Regions from separate parts of the Brevibacterium sp. K11IcPPYGO002 genome, predicted to be linked through region 1. Evidence: riboswitches for the same ligand, from Rfam matches in the RefSeq annotation. Region 1 holds a riboswitch; each other region holds the start of a gene.
The links. A riboswitch is a leader RNA that binds a small molecule or an ion and turns the genes downstream of it on or off. The one in region 1 is predicted to bind thiamine pyrophosphate.
Positions count from the first base shown of each region.

Region 2: another riboswitch for thiamine pyrophosphate. It lies ahead of QYM46_RS05450 (ECF transporter S component); the one in region 1 lies ahead of QYM46_RS03910 (TenA family protein).
Region 3: another riboswitch for thiamine pyrophosphate. It lies ahead of thiO (glycine oxidase ThiO); the one in region 1 lies ahead of QYM46_RS03910 (TenA family protein).
Region 4: another riboswitch for thiamine pyrophosphate. It lies ahead of QYM46_RS14345 (hydroxyethylthiazole kinase); the one in region 1 lies ahead of QYM46_RS03910 (TenA family protein).

Region 1 covers NZ_CP131929.1:881,742-886,105, forward strand. Annotated here, with positions in the region: gene QYM46_RS03900 (AraC family transcriptional regulator) at 1-43, opposite strand, end outside; gene QYM46_RS03905 (phytoene desaturase family protein) at 159-1,640, opposite strand; gene QYM46_RS03910 (TenA family protein) at 1,705-2,394, opposite strand; TPP riboswitch at 2,389-2,495, opposite strand; gene QYM46_RS03915 (uridine kinase) at 2,503-3,144, opposite strand; gene QYM46_RS03920 (ATP-grasp domain-containing protein) at 3,222-4,238, opposite strand.
Region 2 covers NZ_CP131929.1:1,217,175-1,221,538, reverse strand. Annotated here, with positions in the region: gene QYM46_RS05455 (FN3 domain-containing metallophosphoesterase family protein) at 1-1,487, opposite strand, end outside; TPP riboswitch at 1,634-1,742, shown strand; gene QYM46_RS05450 (ECF transporter S component) at 1,765-2,391, shown strand; gene QYM46_RS05445 (ABC transporter ATP-binding protein) at 2,391-3,923, shown strand; gene QYM46_RS05440 (energy-coupling factor transporter transmembrane component T family protein) at 3,934-4,364, shown strand, end outside.
Region 3 covers NZ_CP131929.1:1,690,064-1,694,427, forward strand. Annotated here, with positions in the region: gene moeB (molybdopterin-synthase adenylyltransferase MoeB) at 1-54, opposite strand, end outside; gene QYM46_RS07655 (thiazole synthase) at 51-818, opposite strand; gene thiS (sulfur carrier protein ThiS) at 820-1,077, opposite strand; gene thiO (glycine oxidase ThiO) at 1,074-2,234, opposite strand; TPP riboswitch at 2,224-2,327, opposite strand; gene thiE (thiamine phosphate synthase) at 2,339-3,022, shown strand; gene QYM46_RS07675 (ketopantoate reductase family protein) at 3,019-3,984, shown strand; gene QYM46_RS07680 (DedA family protein) at 3,938-4,364, opposite strand, start outside.
Region 4 covers NZ_CP131929.1:3,117,739-3,122,102, reverse strand. Annotated here, with positions in the region: gene QYM46_RS14360 (SRPBCC family protein) at 23-532, opposite strand; gene QYM46_RS14355 (winged helix-turn-helix transcriptional regulator) at 646-1,110, shown strand; gene QYM46_RS14350 (DUF3800 domain-containing protein) at 1,144-2,037, opposite strand; TPP riboswitch at 2,298-2,431, shown strand; gene QYM46_RS14345 (hydroxyethylthiazole kinase) at 2,419-3,348, shown strand; gene thiE (thiamine phosphate synthase) at 3,345-4,103, shown strand; gene thiD (bifunctional hydroxymethylpyrimidine kinase/phosphomethylpyrimidine kinase) at 4,100-4,364, shown strand, end outside.

The sequences.
Region 1 (4,364 bases):
TCGACTCGATGGCGTCGATGAGTGTATTGAGTTCAGCGATCACGATCTCTCCCTTCACTCATCCATACTTCCCGTGGCCCAGGGCGTCCCGCCCGACAATCTGTGCCCGATTCGATCACGTTTGGGATGGTGGTGCGTCCCTGCGGGGACGCACTCCGTCAGTCGCCCGGTGCCAGGCTGGGTGCCTCGTCGATTCCGAAGCGGGTCTTCAGCGCTCGGCGTGCGGCGAACCAGCCGTTCATTCCGTGTACGCCCGGGGCCGGCGGGGTCGCCGCCGAACACAGGAACGCCCCGGGCACGCCGAGGCTGTAGGAGTCCCAGGTCAGGCGCGGGCGAGCCATCATCCGGTAGAAGGACACGACGCCGGTGGCGATGTCCCCGCCGATGTAGTTCTGGTTGTGCCCGGCCATCTCGGAAGCGGGGATCGCGTTGTGGGCGACGACGCGGTCGCGGAAGCCCGGGGCGAAGCGTTCGATCTGCCGTGTCACGTATTCGGTCGGGTCGAGCGGGCAATCGAAGGGCACGTGCGCGTACGTCCACAGCGGGCGCAGGCCGTTCACCTCGCGGGAGGGGTCGAAGACGGTCGGGTCGGAGACGAGGCACACGGGGTCTGATGGCATCCGTCCGTTCATCACCTGCGCCTCGGCGGCGGCCATCTGCGCTCGCGAGCCGCCCACGTGGATCGTTCCGGCACGGCCGACCTCGGGGTCGGACCAGGGGACCGGACCGTTGAGGACGAAATCGACCTTGGCCGCGGCGTTGCCGTGCTTGAACGTTCGCAGGCTCGTGTCGACGTGGGCCGGCAGCAGGCCGGAGAAGATCTGTGCCGCACCCAACGCCGAAGTGTCGAGCAGGTAGGCGCGGGCCTTGGGCAGGTCGGTGACGTGGGCGATCGGGGAGTTCGCGTGCACGGTGCCGCCGTGAGCTTCGAGATCGGCGACGAGGTGGTCGACGATCGCTTGAGATCCGCCGATGGGGCAGGGCCAGCCTCCGGCGTGGGCGACCGTGGAGAGCATCGTGGCGGTAGCGGCCGTGCCCATCGCCGGCAGCCCGCCGATGGCGTGCGCGGCGACCCCGGTGAACAGGGACTGCGTCGACTCGTGGGACAGCGGAATGTTCCACGCGGGGCTGGCCTGGGACAGGAGTCGCAGACCGAATTTCACGACGTTCGCAATGCCGGGAACATCGCGGAGGGTCTCGGGCACGGAGCGTTTGTCACCGAGGGAGAGCCAGATCGCGTCATCGACACGGTCGAGCAGCGGGGCGAAGAATCGCCGCCATTCCGGTCCCGCCTCGCCGAGGCGGTCGACCGTTTCGTCGAGATCGTGGAAGGCCAGCGCGGCCGGTTTCCCGTCGAGGGGTTGGGCGTAGGAGATCTCGGGGGTGGTCAGCTCCATGCCGCGGGCGCGCAGGTCGAAGTCGACGAAGAAGGGGCTGGCGATCGCCAGGGGATGAACGGCCGAGCAGATGTCGTGGGTGACGCCGGGTGCCAGGCCGAGGTCGAGTGTGCGGGCACCACCGCCGATCGTGGCTTCAGCTTCGAACACCTCGACGGAGAGTCCGGCCCGGGCCAGAGTGACCGCGGCAGACATGCCGTTGGGACCAGATCCGACGACGACTGCATCAACACCTGTGCTCATGAGGCCAGTCTAGGCCAGTGGGCTGGGCGGCCGAGATGCGCAGTCCCGGGCGGCTGAGTGCGGCTCAGCTGCCGTAGGCGGTGTCGAAGAAGGCGCGTTCGAGATCGACGGCCCGGTTCCAGGCGCGGGTCAGGGTCTCGGCTACTGAGCTCTGGGCGTCGGTCGGGAACGCACGTTCGAGCTCGTCGACGAGGAACTGCACCCACTCGCGGAAGGCCTCGCCTCGGTGGAGGTCGATCCATCCTCGGTGAACCTGCCGCTTCGGCATCTCCTCACGGGACTCGGCCCAGTCGAGGTAGAGCCATTCGGCGACGACGAGGACGACGAGCAGCTGCGGATACGACGCCGAGGCGACGGCATCATCCATGACATCGCGGAAGCCCGCCGTCGGTATGGTCAGTTCGGGGTGGAGGTAGTCGGCGGGCGCGACTCCCAACTCGGCGAAGGAATCGACGAAATACGTGTCCTCATCGGCGACGAGCATGCCCAGCTGTCGGGCGAATCGCAGCTTCGCGTCGAGCTCATCGGCATGGGCCACGCAGGCGCCGAGCATGGACAGGAACGATTCGAAGAACTGATAGTCCTGCACCAGATAGTCGCGCAAGACGGTGTCGTCGATGGTGCCGGCGAACAGTTCCCTGACGAACCGGTGGTCGACGGCCTCCGCCCATTGCCGGCTGGTTGATCGTAGCAGTGCCGATACCGCTCCGTCAGCAGCCACGGTGATCGACGTGTCCAAGTCTGTGGTGGTCATTGCGATTCCACTCCCTCCGCCGGTGCTCACCGGATCAGGTTCAAAGGGTCTGCATATGCACTCTCAGCGCCGGCTCGCTCGGCGCTCCCCTGTAGGACTCCGACACTATCACCCGGGACAAGAACAGTTGCCAGAGTGATCGAATGCGGTTCGGCAGGTCAGGACTGGCCGATCCAGATCGCGATTGTCGAGCACCCATGTTGCCTTCTCCCACGGAGCTGCCTCGGAGAAGTAGAGACGCTGACCGCCGACATAGCGATGATTCGACGCAGCCTCGGGATCGGCGACGAAGGCTCCGGGGAACCGCTCGTTTCCGCGTGGGGCTGAGACCTCGAACGGCACCTCGACCCACATGCTCGCATCCCAGAGACCCACCAACTCGGGACGGTGGAGGAAGATCCCCTCGACGAGGAGGATGCAGTCCTTCGGCAGACTCCGAGGTTCCGGCGCCAGCGGACGATCCTCGTCGACGTCCCACACAGCTGGAACGATCGCATCACCTCGACGAAACGGTTCGACGACGGACTCGACGAAAACTTCGTAGTCGTAGGAATGACGATAGAAAGTGTCTGGTCCCTTGCCGTGGGCGTAGCGGATCACCCGAGGACGGTGGAAGCCGTCGATGCTGATGGCGGCGACCAGCCGATCGGTACGCGTGCCTGCAGCGCCGGCACATCCCGAGTTCTCGTCCGCAAGGTCGACGAGCTCACGGGCGATCGTGGTCTTCCCGGCTCCGTCGACTCCGTCCACTGCCACCAATGCGCGATGACCCGGCCGGACGGTGCGCAGCTCTGCCAGCAGATCGATCAGAACTCGGGCCCGGGAACTCACCACGCTGCGGACCCGGCGGGGGACACCGACGGCGGGGCCGCCTCGGCGAGGGTGTCGGACACGTACTGCGCTATCCGGTCAACGGCTGGCTGCCGGCCGGCCGACAGTTCGGCGGACTCGACCGACGGGTTGTAGTTCGTGTTCGTATTGATGTCGTAGACGACCTCGCGGCCGTCGGCGGTTTCGATGAACTCGATGCCGGCGATCTCGATGCCGAGACCTGAGAGCAGCGTCTCGAGGCGCGCGATGAGCGGGGTTGCGGCCGTGACGTCGTTTCGACGGGCGAACTGGGGAACGTCCGGGCTGGCCCCGGCACCCGGGACCTCGCAGGCATCGGCCGGGCACAGTTCGAACGACCCACCTGAGACGTCGACGCGCACCGCATAGTGGAAACGTCCGCCGATGAACTCGGCGCGGGTGATGAACGGCTGAGCCGGCTGCACATATTCCTGGATGAGCGTGATTCCGTCGATCGGCGCATTCGTGCCACCGGGCGCGAACTCATCGGCGGCTGCCTCGAGCTCGGCGAGGGAGTCGAAACGGCGCACACCGAGGCCCTTGCCGCCCTGATTGTGCTTGGTGATGAACGGGGGAGTGAAGCCGGCAGCCGCCTCGACGAGCGCCTGCGATCCGAACGCGGCCGCGGTGCGTGGCACGTCGAGGCCCTGGCCGGCCAGCTCGCGATGCTGTCGGATCTTGCTCACCTCGAGCTCGTAGACGTCGCGACCGTTGATGACTCGGCGGCCGGCGGCGGCGAGCCAGTCGAGGACCGCTCGCCCGTACTCCTTCACCTGCGGATCGGTGCGGGTGTGCGCCGACGCCGACAGCCGCGACCAGAACAGGCCGGCAGGAGGTTCGGCGGCAAGATCGATCGTGGTCTCGGGCAGCAGCCATTCGACATGGGCGACGCCGAGGCGGTCGAGCGCATCCGTGAACGGAGCGATCCATTCCTGATTGTCGTGGATGATGTGCACCGCGGGAGCGTCGCCGACGGGCAGGGTATGAGAACTCATCGCGCACCTTCACTGTCGGGAGCCGATGCGACCGAGAGTATTCGGAAGCATCGGCGGATCTGCTCAACAATCCTACGCCCTGGTGTCCAGGCCTTCGTCGTGTCAGTGCGGCGGCGTAGACTCGGG
Region 2 (4,364 bases), 340 kb from region 1:
CCTGCCGCGGAGTCGGAGCCGGCATCGGAACCGGCGCCGGCCTCCGCATCGTCATCCGGGGCTGGTTCTTCCGCCTCGGCGCGCCTGAGTTCGACATCGTCGATCTGCTCGGATGCGGCCTGAGCTTCCGCGCGCTCACCATCGGCGGGTGCCCCGCCTGCCGGCACCTCATAGGTCGTCGCTCGCAGCGCTTCGTCGCTGACTCGAACCCGGGTGAAAGCGGGCACGTCGTTGTGGACGCTCTTGCCTTCCCAGTCGAGGCCGGGAACGTAGTCATAGAACTTCGACCCTGACGAGGAGGTCAGCGTGAGGTAGAGCGTCTGCCCGTCTTCCTTCTCTTCCTCGGCTCCCGCTTCCGACCCTTCCACTCGCTTGCCTTCGCCGTCCATGAGGAAGGTGCGGTTGAAGATGTGGTCATGGCCGGAGACGACGAGGTCGATGTCATTGCGGGCCGCGACCGGAGGGATCGCCTTCCGCAGCCGTTTGACGTCGATGTCGTCCCAATGGGTTGCCGTCGAATAGATCGAGTGGTGGAACCCGAGAACAGTCCAGCGTGCCTGGTCTCCGTGCTCGGCGACGACCTCGTCGATGAACTCGGCGTGGGCATCCACGTCCGGGCTGTTCGAGTTGATGTTGAGGAACAGGACTCCATCTTCGATGAACCAGTAGTCGCCGCCGGAGGTGATGACGCCGCCACCGCCGTGGTCCTGGCTCACATTGGGTCGGTTGAAGTGCTGCTCGTAGGCTTTCGAAGACACATCGTGGTTGCCGATCGTCGTCGCCTGCGGGATCGTGCGGGTCGCTTCCGGTGCCAGGTATTGAGCATACTGCTCCTGGTTGCCGGCGGAGTTGACCTGGTCTCCCAGCGAGTAGAAGAAGCTCGGGTCGTCGGCGGTGGCCACTGCCGAGGACAGGGTCCGGTCCCAACCGGCCGCGTCGTCGGGATCTCCGCCTCCGGCGCCGACCTGGGGGTCGCCGAAGACGAGGAATTCGTCATCTCCTCCGGACGATCCCGTGGTGAACCGCTGCACCTCGGTGAACCCGTCCTCGTCGCTGCCGACCTGGTAGGCGTAGTCGGTGTCGGGTTCCAGGTCGGTCATGCTCGCGTGGTTGTAGTGGCGTTTGAGGTCGGTGGCGAGACCGGAGTCCGTGGTCTCAGCCGCTGCCGCGTCGGCGGGAAGTTCACCCCCCTCGAGTTCACTCACCGGTGCCCACCGGACCTCTCCCCCGCCGGAGCTCTCACTCATCCACGAGAGGTTGCGCGTCGTCGAGTCGGCCCCGACCTGCAGCACCGCGTCGGTGATCGCCTCACTCCCCGCATCCGCCTCGGCGGGCGTGTCCGTCGGGTCCTGGCTCGCGGTCGCACTCGGTCCGCCCGAGCCGAGAGATGGTTCGGCGCGCACGGGCACCGGGGCCGCCACCAGAGCGGCGAGCAGGGTGGCGGCGGACAGGGCACTGAGTGGTCGCTTGAGTCGTTGAGTGTTCACCCGCCCATTCCTACCGATCAGTAGTGTCTGGTCGTTCGAGGCCCGTCGACGAGACAGGGAACGGGAGGTGAATCGTCGATGACGGATCCCGGCCTCCGCGTCGCTTCCGCTCCCGGTCGCTGCTTCGCTCACCTGTTGTACAGTGGTGGCTACGACAGGGGAGCGCCGTCAGGGGCGCTGAGAGTGCAGAAGAAGCTGCAGACCCTCGAACCTGATGCGGTCAGTACCGCCGAAGGAAGTCGAGACTCTTCACCCCTCCTTGATATGAGGAGGCACAATGCCGGAAACCACCGCGCCGACCACCACCCCCGCCCGCGCGCGGGCCTTCACCGCGGCGCCGAAATCCAAGCAGTGGCGGGTCGTCGACTATGTCACCACCGCCGTGCTCGGCATCGCGGTGGGACTCGTCTTCTGGGTTCTCGCGCTGAGCTGGAAGGTTCTCGAACTCGCCTTCCAGGCATTCCCGCCGTCGATCGGCCTCATCGCCGGTCTCTGGGTGCTGGCCGGTCCGCTGGCCGGTGCCATCATCCGCAAACCCGGTGCCGCGCTCCTGTGCGAACTCATCGCCGCCATCGTCGAAGCCGTGCTCGGCTCCCACTTCGGGGCGACCGTTCTGCTCTCGGGACTGCTGCAGGGCCTCGGTGCCGAACTCGTCTTCGCCGCTTTCGGCTACAAACGCTTCACCCTGTGGGTCACCGCCGCTTCGGGCGTGCTGGCCGCGGCGTTCATGGCCGTGAGCGAGAACATCATGTACAACGCCGAATGGCAGTTCGGCTTCCAGGCGATCTACGCGGTCTGTGCGATCATCTCCGGCCTCGTCATCTCCGGGATCGGCGCGTGGTACGCCTACCGGGCGATCGCGGCCACCGGGGCTCTGAGCTCCTTCGCCTCCGGCCGTCGCTGATGGCGCTGCCGATCACGGCCGCGGGCTTCTCATGGACGCACACCGACCGTGAGGCACCGGCGGTCGGTCCGCTCGACCTGGAGATCGCGGCCGGAGAGAAGGTGCTGCTGCTCGGCGCCTCCGGAGCCGGGAAATCGACGTTCCTCCACGCCGTCGCCGGTGTCCTGCCCGAGGAATCGGGTGAGGCCACCGGTGAACTCCTCGTCGGCGGTGAGAAACCGGATCCTCGCCGAGGATGCACCGGGCTGGTCCTCCAAGATCCCGATTCGCAGGTGATCTTCTCCCGCATCGGTGATGATGTGGCGTTCGGGATGGAGAACCTCGGACTCCCGGCCGCGGTCATCGAGGCTCAGGTTCCCAGATCTCTGCAGGCCTTGGGACTCGATCTGGCCCCGGAGCATCCGAGTGCCGCTCTGTCCGGCGGGCAGAAGCAGCGGCTGGCTCTGGCCGGGATCCATGCGATGGCCCCGGAGGTCATCGTCCTCGACGAACCGACCGCCAATATCGATCCCGCCTCGGCGACCGAGGTCCGCGATGCCGTGCTCACCGTGCAGGCCGAGACACAGGCGACCATGCTCGTCGTCGAACACCGGGTCGAGCTGTGGATCGAGCACGTCGACCGTGTCGTCGTACTCGGCCGTGACGGGATCGTCGCCCAAGGTCCGCCCGAGCGGATCTTCTCCGATCCGGACCTGACCGAAACGCTCATCGGCTGCGGCATCTGGATTCCGCAGGACTCCCCCACCCCGCGCCGAGGCGGGGCCGCAGGAAGCGGTGGGACGTCGGGCCGCCTCGGCGAGGTTCTGCTGCGCACAGATCGGCTCAGTGTTGCTCGACCGCGCATGGCCACCCCCGCCGCGACCGGCTTGGACCTGAGACTGAGCGCCGGTCAGGCGCTCGGAATCGTCGGCGCCAACGGGGCAGGCAAATCAACCACGGCCCTGACCTTGGCCGGCCTGCTGCCCGAATTCTCCGGGCAGGTCTTCGCCGAGGCGGCCCTGCGGGAAGGAGCCAAACGACCCCGACCGTTCGCGTGGCCGTCGAAGCAGTTGGCGGCGCGCATCGGCATGGTCTTCCAGGAACCAGCCCACCAGTTCCTCACTTCGAGCGTGGCGGCCGAACTCGAACTGGGTCCCCGGCTGGCAGGGTGGTCTGCCGCCGAGTCGCAGGCACGGGTGGATGAGCTTCTTGAGGGGCTCGGGCTCGTCGGGTTGGCGCAGGCTCATCCGCAGAGTCTCTCCGGTGGGGAGAAGCGACGCCTGTCGGTGGCGGCGATGCTGGCTCCCCGGCCCCGGGTGCTCATCGTCGATGAGCCGACCTTCGGTCAGGATGCGCTGACGTGGGCGGGGTTGGTGGAGATGTTCCTCGATGCTTTGGAACACGGCTCCGCGGTGGTCGCGGTCAGCCACGATCTGGCGCTCCTCGAGGCCATCGGCGCCGATCTCCTCGAGCTCGGCGACCGCAGCAGCGCTGCACGAGTCGGCGACAATGAGTCGGATTCGCATGTCAAGGCGGGTGATAGCGGTGAGTGACAGTCTCGATATGCATTCTCTCCCCGCACCCGAGGCCGCCGTAGAAGATCCGGGGCAGCTCATCCCCGTGGTGCGTTCCACCGCTTTGGCTCGGTGCAATCCGCTGACGAAGATCGCAGTCGCGCTCATTCTCATGGTCGGGGCGCTGCTGAGCATCGATCCGGTCTCTGCGGGGGTGGTGCTGCTGGCAGCAGTGCTGGCGCTGCCGGCGACGGGACTCGATCTGGTGGCGGCGGCCAAGCGGCTGTGGTTCCTGCCCGCCGGCGCTCTGCTCGCCGCTTGGGGCACGGCTCTGTTGGCGGAGAAGACCGGGGATGTGGTCGTCGACTTCGGCCCCGTCCTGTTCACCACAGGGTCCCTGGCCGCGGCTGCGGCGATCTTCGTCCGCGCCCTCGCCTTGGCGATCCCGCTCATCGTGCTCGCATCGACGATCGATCCGCG
Region 3 (4,364 bases), 810 kb from region 1:
CACGGGGTCGACGAGCGGCGGCAGCGACGGAGGAGTGGAGGCAGCGGTGGTCATTGTGCTGCGACCATTCCATCGAACGGCGATGATGCCAATGCCAACGGTCGTTTGGGGATCCTCCCGGCTCCGGCCGCCAGATGCCCGGCCTCGACGGCCAGAGCCATCGCCCGAGCCATGGCGTGGGCGTCGTGAGCGCGAGTGACGGCAGAGGCCAGGAGAACCGCGGTGCACCCGAGCTCCATCGCCAGAGCCGCATCGGAGGCGGTGCCGACACCGGCGTCGAGGATGACGGGCACCTGTGCACGGGAGACGATGGTCTCGATGTTGTGAGGGTTGAGGATGCCCAGCCCACTGCCGATCGGAGCACCTGCCGGCATCACCACGGCCACCCCGGCATCCTCCAGACGTTTCGCCAGAGCCGGATCGTCGTTCGTGTAGGCGAAGACCGTGAACCCGTCGAGGACGAGCTCCTCGGCGGCGGCGAAGAGCTCGACGGAGTCCGGGAGCAGGGTGTCCTCATCGGCGATGACCTCGAGCTTCACCCAGTTCGTCTCCAGGGCCTCCCTGGCCAGTCGGGCGGTGAGCACGGCATCCCGGGCCGTATAGCAGCCGGCGGTGTTCGGCAGCGCCCGGATTCCCAGACGCTGCAGCATGGTGAACACCGAGTCCCGGGACTCGGCGTCGAAGCGCCGCATCGCCACTGTGGTCAGCTCGGTTCCCGAGGCCACGAGGGCGTCTTCGAGGATGCTCAGGGAACTCGCCCCGCCCGTGCCCATCACGAGGCGAGACGACATCTCCACGTCATCGACCCTCCAGCTCATCTCAGCCTCCCTGCACTGCGGTGACGATGTCGACGGTGTGACCGTCAGCCAGGGCGAACCCGGACCAGGCACCGCGACGGATGACCTCGCCGTCGACGGCCAGGGCCAGCCCTAAGCGTCCGCCGTCGGCCGGTGTCCCATCCGGGTTCAGTTCCCGTCCGGTGACCTCGGAGATGAGGTCGAGCGCCGAGGTGGCACCCGGCAGCTCATGATGGTCACCGTTGAGGACGATGGTCGGTGAGTGGTCGCGATCGGTCATGAGTTGCTCCTCATCGGGTAGGCGGTGGTGTGGTCTGTGGTGAAGCGGTGTGGGGACACGGACTCGAGCGTCCCGTCAGGAGGCCAGTCGGAGGCAGCACCCAGGGCGAGCTCGGCGCCGAGCCGCCCGCCGAACGGGGCCAAGAGGATGCCATGTCGGAAGTAGCCGGTGCTCACAACGCAGCCGGGATCGATGCGCCCGATCATCGGCAGGTCGTCGGGAGAACCAGGGCGAGCACGGGTGGTGATGTCGGTGATCTCCGCGTCGAGGATGCCCGGGACCAACCGCTGCCCGTCAGAGAGCAGCCGGTGGATCGCCCCGGCAGGGGTGCCGGAGAGCCCGTCCTCACGGGAACTGGCACCGAGCACGATCTCACCGTCGGGGCGAGGAACCAGGTAGACAGGACGACCGTTGACCAACCCGCGGAGGGTCCGAGTCAGCAGGGGAGTCGCCTCGGCGGGGGCACGCAAGCGCAGCACATCACCCCAGACTTCCCGGATCGGCAGCGGCGGGGCACCGGCGATCTCGGTGGTGGCGCTGCCGGCGCAGACGACCACCTGGTCGGCTTCCAACCGGCGGCCGTCTCCCAGTGTGACGCCGGTTGTCGCCGCACCATCTCCCAGCAGCTCGGTCACCCGCTGCCGGATGAGGAGCGACTCTGAGCCAGCTGTAAGAGCAGACAGGAGTCCCGCCGATACACGACGCGGATCGATCGAGTGATCACCGGGAATGTGCACAGCCCCGGCCACGGCAGGCGACAGCGACGGTTCGATACGGCGGGCGGCACTGCCGGTGATGAGCTCGGTGGCGAAACCCGATCGTGATTGTGCTTCGCGCAGCTCCCGCAGAGCCTGCAGATCAGCCCGGTCACCCGCACACACCAAGGTCCCGGCATCTGTGTAACCGAGATCGGTGTCGGCGGCGCTCGCCACCTCGGCGGCGAATTCCGGATACATCTGAGCCGAGGTCCGCATCAGCGGATACAGGGGAGTCTGCCCCCAGACCACCTCGGCGGCGGGAGCGATCATCCCCGCGGCGGCATGGCTGGCACCCTGGGCGGGGGCAGGATCGACGATGGTGACTTCGGCACCGAAACGGCGCAGATACCAGGCCGTGGACAGGCCGATGATCCCGGCGCCGACGACGATGACTCTCACAGCTTCTCCCTCCGGCGGCATGATCCGCATCAGGTCTGACGGTCGGCTCTTACGCCCTCTCAGCCTCGTTGGGAGGCTCCCGCGAACTCCTCTACTCTATGACCATGACCACACAGATGCCACCGCGCACCGCAGCGCGGCAGACGAAGAGAGCCTGGAGAGAGGCACGACTGGCAGAGGCGAAGCTCTACCTGTGCACCGATGCCCGGACCGCTCAAGGCGACCTCGCCGAGTTCCTCGATGCCGCCTACCGCGGGGGAGTCGACATCATCCAACTGAGGGACAAGAGCCTCGAAGCCCGCGCCGAGATCGCGGCATTGGAGGTCCTCAAAGATATTGCCGCCCGTCACGACAAGCTCTTCTCCGTCAACGACCGCGCCGACGTCGCACTACTGACCGGCGCCGATGTCTTCCACGTCGGTCAAGGCGACCTCACCAGTGCTCAGGCCCGTGCCGTGCTCGGCCCCGATGTCATCCTCGGACGCTCCACCCATTCCCTCGAGCAGGCGCTCGCCGCCGAGGCGGACCCGGAGACCGACTACTTCTGCGTCGGGCCGGTCTGGGAGACCCCGACGAAACCCGGCCGTGCCGCTGTGGGGACGGCACTGCTGACCTCTGCCGCCGCGAAGGCGAGCAAACCGTGGTTCGCGATCGGCGGCATCGCGGCAGGGGAGAGACTGGACGCGATCCGGCAGGCGGGCGCGAACCGTGCCGTCGTCGTCCGTGCGATAACCTCGGCAGACGACCCCGCTGCGGCCGCACGGGTGCTCAAGGAGGAGTTGGAATGACCTCAGCAGCTGACAGCACAACCGCCGGAATCGGTGCAGGTGCCGACCTGTCGATTCTCATCGCCGGGGCAGGCGCCACCGGCGGAGCGTTCGGCACCTATCTGCAGGAAGCCGGACGCGATGTCACGTTCCTGCTCCGGCAGGCGCGGGCGGCGACGGTCCGCGCGGACGGACTGCGCTTCACCGCTCCCGGTGCCGATCGGACGAACCAGGTCGATGTCATCACCGCCGAGGAGCTCAGCGCCTCACCGCGGATCTTCGACCTCGTCATCGTCGCGGTCAAAGCGGGTGGACTCGACTCGGTCATCGACGATATCGGACCGGCGGTGGGAGAACAGACGACGATCATCCCGTTCCTCAACGGCATGGCCCAGATCGAGAAGCTGCAGAACAGGTACCCCGGGCAGGTGCTCGGCGGGTTCGTCAAGATCGTCGGCACGATCAGAGACGGAGCCGTCGTCCAGCTCACCGACCTTGCGGTGATGACCATCGGCGATCTTCACGGCGCGGCCGTACCCACGCGAATCTCCGAGGCCCTCGACGTCCCCGGATTCAAACTCCAGATCGTCGATGGAGTCATCGACGGGCTGTGGGAGAAGTGGACCTTCATCGCCGCCGCGGGAGTCGTCACCTGTCTGTTCCGCGCCCCGGTCGGGGCGATCATGGCAGCAGGCGGCAGATCGCACGTGCACGCCATCATCGACGAACTCGAAGCCGTGGCGGCCGCGGCCGGACACCCGGTGTCGGAGGCCTCCCACGACATGACGCTGCAGATGCTCACCGAGGACGGCTCGGCCTTCACCTCATCCCTCTACAGGGATGTGACGGCAGGGCTGCCGAGCGAAACGGAGCACATCCTCGGCGATCTGTCGGCCAAGGCAGAGGAGCTGGGAGTCGCGACTCCGCTGCTCGACCTCACGCTTGTGCAGCTGCGGGCAGGGGAAGCCCAGAAGCGGCTCTGACCTCGGCCGTGCCCGTGCGCAGCATCGCCAGATACGGCTCCTGCGGCTGAGTGTGTTCGATGTCGGACGAACTGTGGGCAGCGGTGAATGTGACCATGGGGACGCCATCGGCGTCATCGAGGACGAGCAGCGTTTCGTAGCCGCCCGGACCCAGAGAATGGGAGCTGCCGGCCGGCAGGTCGAAGACGAGGCGTTCCAGCGGACTGTCGGGCTCGGGTGGGCGGTGCATCTCCTGGGCGGCCACATCGGCGAACTGTTCGGCGGTGATGAGGTAGGCCTTGGCCGGGGTCGGTCCGGGGACAGAATGATCGTAGAAGGCCATTCCGCCGCCCCAGACCTTCGATTCGCCGGCGAAGTAGATCGTTCCGGGCAGTTCGATC
Region 4 (4,364 bases), 1.9 Mb from region 1:
ACGAGATACGAGGTTCTGAAAGTCACGGCTCGGAGATCAGTTCGGCCTCGATCGCCGGAGTGATCGGGTTGCCCACTCCCGTCGTGATGAGCTGGTGCAGGCTGTCGTGGGCGTGGCGTGTCCATCCTCGAGCGCATCCGTCATAGCAGGCCAGCGCCGGGGTCAAGCCCACATGGGTGAATGTCAGCCGAATGCCTGACACCGTGGGCTCGATGTCGAAGCGCACGGTCGTCCCGGCCCACTCATCGATCTCGTCGGGTGAGGTTCCGAACTGGTTGTCCAGGATTCTCCAGACGACCCGTTCCGAGGGAACCAGCTCGATGATCTCGGCGCGGGTGGTGTGGATCTGCGGCACCGTGTAGACGAATTCGCCGAGGCGGTCGGGCGCCCCGTCGATGCGCTGCGACCACCAGCCGCGCACATTCGTCACCGCATCGAAGACTGCGTGTGGTGATTGCGTGACCTCATAGCTGAAGGTGAAGTCCGATGATGATTCGGTGTCGGGAAGAGCAGTGGGATTGTGTGCAGACATTGTCAGGCTCCTTTGCCGTTGTATGTCATTCTCTCAACTTGCGTCATGCAAGTCGATGGATCGATCATCCCACTATGCTTTCGTCATGCAAGTGAATAGGTAGACTCTCTTCTATGTTGGGCAGAACGTATGACGATGAAGTGTGTTCGATCGCGCGGACCTTGGAGATCGTAGGCGAACGCTGGAGCCTGCTGATCATCAGAAACGCGCTCTTCGCCGGGGTCACTCGCTTCGGCGACTTCCAGAAGCGATTGGGAGTGGCGACCAACATCCTCACCAAGCGGCTCGACGGCTTCGTCGATGCCGGAGTCATGACTCGGCAGCCGAATCCATCCGGAGTCGAGTACGTGCTCACCGACAAGGGACATGATCTCAAAGGCGTGCTCATTGCGTTCACCGAATGGGGAGATCGCTGGGAAGCGCCGAACGGGAGGCCGATCATCTACCGACACGACGACTGTGAAGGCGAAGTGCACAACTCGATTCGCTGTGACTCCTGTGGTCAGCAGCCTGACATCGTCACCGTCTCCAAAGGGCCGGGAATGCCCGACGAGAAATGGGCGCACCGGCAGAAGTAGGGCATCACAGCGGAGTGCGGAGCTGAACTTGGACTATTTTCGTTTGACAGTAGCGTGCTTGACCTTTTGCAGTTTCGCGAGATCTTCTGGACTCATAGGCCCGGTGTGCAATCCATCCGGGTAAGGCCTCTCTGCTTTGAATACGTCGAAGTTGTTCAGATCGCCCAGCGAACTCTGCCAGAGGCGAAGCTTGGATTCGTATGTGATGCGATGGTGCATGTGGCTGCCGAGAGCCTGAGGTACCCAGTCGTACTTTGATTCGCGTTCGAGTTGGTAGTCGATGGCTCGGCTGACAGATGCTGATATCCAATTGGCAAGCTGAATATTGGAGCTGAGAGCACTGTCGATGTGCATGGGCGGCTCAATGGCAGCATTCATTTCCCTGAATTCTTGGGCACGCGAGAATATGTGTGCGTATATCGTCGCTACTCTTGCAGCCCGTTGCTTCTCATTGATCTGGTCCATCAGCATCAGTAGATTCTCGCCGCAATTGTCCGCGTGACGACAGAGACGATTGACCGACTCTCGCATAGCTGAAGCTTCGCGTTGCTCATCGGAGAGTCGCACCTGCTTCCTGGTGCCGACCTCCTTCTGTTCGGCATAGAAGAAGACGCGTCCGCTCAGTTCTGCGAGCCTGTTGATCAGTCCGCGAAAGACACGGATCTGCTCACCGTAACTTCGCCAAGCGTCTGGGGTGAAGATATCTGAGCCCTTTCGCTCCCAGCGGCCCGGGTTCTCCACGCCCCGAAGCTCGCTGGCAAAGACGCGTCGCTTCTCTGCTGTGAAGATCTGACCGAATCTCCGAGCCGAGCTTTCGGGAATGACGAAGCCTGCATAGCCGAAGACGGGATTAGTGTTGAATCTCGGGTGGTCTTTGGCGACGTAAGGGCCGGGTTCACCGATCTCATCGATATAGGCGAGCAGCATGGGCAAACTTTACCTAGCGGCTCTGACACGAGGCCCAACGCAAAAACCCACGTCTGAGACGTGGGCTTGCGACTTGGCGCTCTAGGAGGTGAACTCCTTGCTACCACTTCAATAATCTCACAGCACCGAGGTCCGCGCAATCAGTCTTGCACGGAGACTCAACGGCCAGCATGGCGCACAACGTGGATCGGCGCTCATTCCCCGGCTTGACCTTGTGACTGTGGAAGTCGCCCGTGTCCGGACAGGCTGATACAGTCGAAGCCAATGACATGGGGTGCCTCATGAGGATCCGTTCGCACCGAGACGCTGCGCACGGAGGACACCGAGGCTGAGAGAACACCCATCGAACCTGATCTGGGCCATACTAGCGAAGGGATCGTCATGGTTGACTTCGACCTGCGTTCTGCGAATGCGCGACTGCGCGCAAGCAATCCACTCATCCAGTGCATCACGAACACCGTCGTGCAGCAGTTCAGCGCGAACGTGCTCCTGGCCGTCGGCGCCTCCCCGGCGATGCTCGACCATGAGGCCGATGCCGGACAGTTCGCCGGAATCGCCAGCGGAGTTCTCGTCAACTTCGGAACCGCCTCGAACCACCAGCTGCTCGCAGCCGATGCCGCCATCGACGTCGCCAACGCCGCCGGCAAGCCCTGGGTCCTCGACCCCGTGAGCGTCGGCGCCGTTGACTTCCGCACCTCCCGCATCCGCCGCGCCGCTGCCGATCACCCCACCGCCATCCGCGGCAATGCCTCCGAGATCGCCGCACTCGCCGGTGTGGGACTCGGCGGTCGTGGAGTGGACTCCACCGATGAAGTCGACGCCGTCCTTCCCGCCGCCGCAAAGCTGTCCCGAGAAACCGGTGCCATCGTCGCCGTCTCCGGACCCACCGATGCCGTCGTCGCCCATATCGACGGCGCCGACCACGTCGCCCGCGTCTCCGGCGGACATGAGTTCATGCCGCTCGTCATCGGCACCGGGTGCTCACTCGGCGCCGTCACCGTCGCTTACCTGGCTTCCGCCCGGGCGGGACTGGCGGACCCCGACGCCGACGTCTCAGCAATCAACGCCGCGGACGGTAACGCGAACGGTGGGGCCGCCTCGGCGAGATTCGAAGCCGTCGTCGCCGCCCACTCCCACTTCGCGGTCGCAGGAGAACTCGCCGCCGATGGCGCGAAGGGACCCGGCAGCTACTCGGTGAACTTCCTCGATGCGCTCCATGCCGTCGACGGCGACCGACTCGCACAGGCGAGAATCAGCCTCGACACGCTCACTTCTGCGAATGAAACCGCCGGCAAAGGCGTCCAGGCATGACCGCCGGATCCGCCCACATCGCTGACAACTCGGCCGACGACAGCGCGACCGTGAACGACCGAGTAGACGCAACCGACCGCTTCGCCGGAATCGACACGCGCCTCTGCCTCGTCACCGACTCCGCGCAATGCGAAGCCGCCGGCCGCACCGTCGCCGAGACCGTGCAGGCCGCCGTCGACGGGGGAGTGGGCATCGTCCAGGTCCGCGACAAAGACATCGACGATGCAGCCTTCTACTCGCTCACCCGCCAGGTCATCGCCGCAGTCGACGCCGCCACCCGCGACACCGACCGCACGGTCCCCGTCGTCCTCAACGACCGCGTCGAGGTGGCCCGCCGCCTCATCGACGAAGGCGAGAACGTGCACATCCACGTCGGCCAAACTGACACCACCGTCGCCGAGGTGCGCGCCGCCCTGGGTGCGGCACCGCTCATCGGTCTCTCGGCCGCGAACAGCGACGAATTCGCCGCCGGCCGCAACTCCGGAGTCGTCGATCTCGTCGGCATCGGACCGGTCTATGACACCTCCACGAAAGCCGACGCCCCCGTCGGCATCGGACCGGACCGCCTCGGCGAATTGGCGGCAGAAGCCGGCCTCCCCGCCGTCGCCATCGGCGGCATCACCGCCGACCGCGCCCCCGACCTGCACGGACGTGGACTGATCGGAATCTGTGTGGTCTCGGCGATCTGCCTGGCCGACGATCCGAAGTCGGCGGCCGAAGAGCTGCTGGCCGCTTTCACCGGGAGCGACCAGTGACGACCCGCCCGCCGATCACCTTGTCCATCGCCGGCACCGACCCCTCCGGCGGCGCCGGAATCCACGCCGACCTCAAGACCTTCACCGCGCGGAAGACCATGGGCACGACCGTCATCACCGCCCTCGTTGCGCAGAACACGCACGGGGTGTCGCGCGTCTATCCGATCGACGTCGATTTCGTCGCCGACCAGTTCGATTCCGTGCTCGGCGACCTGCCAGTCGATGCGACGAAATCGGGGATGCTCGGCAGCCGTGACCTCG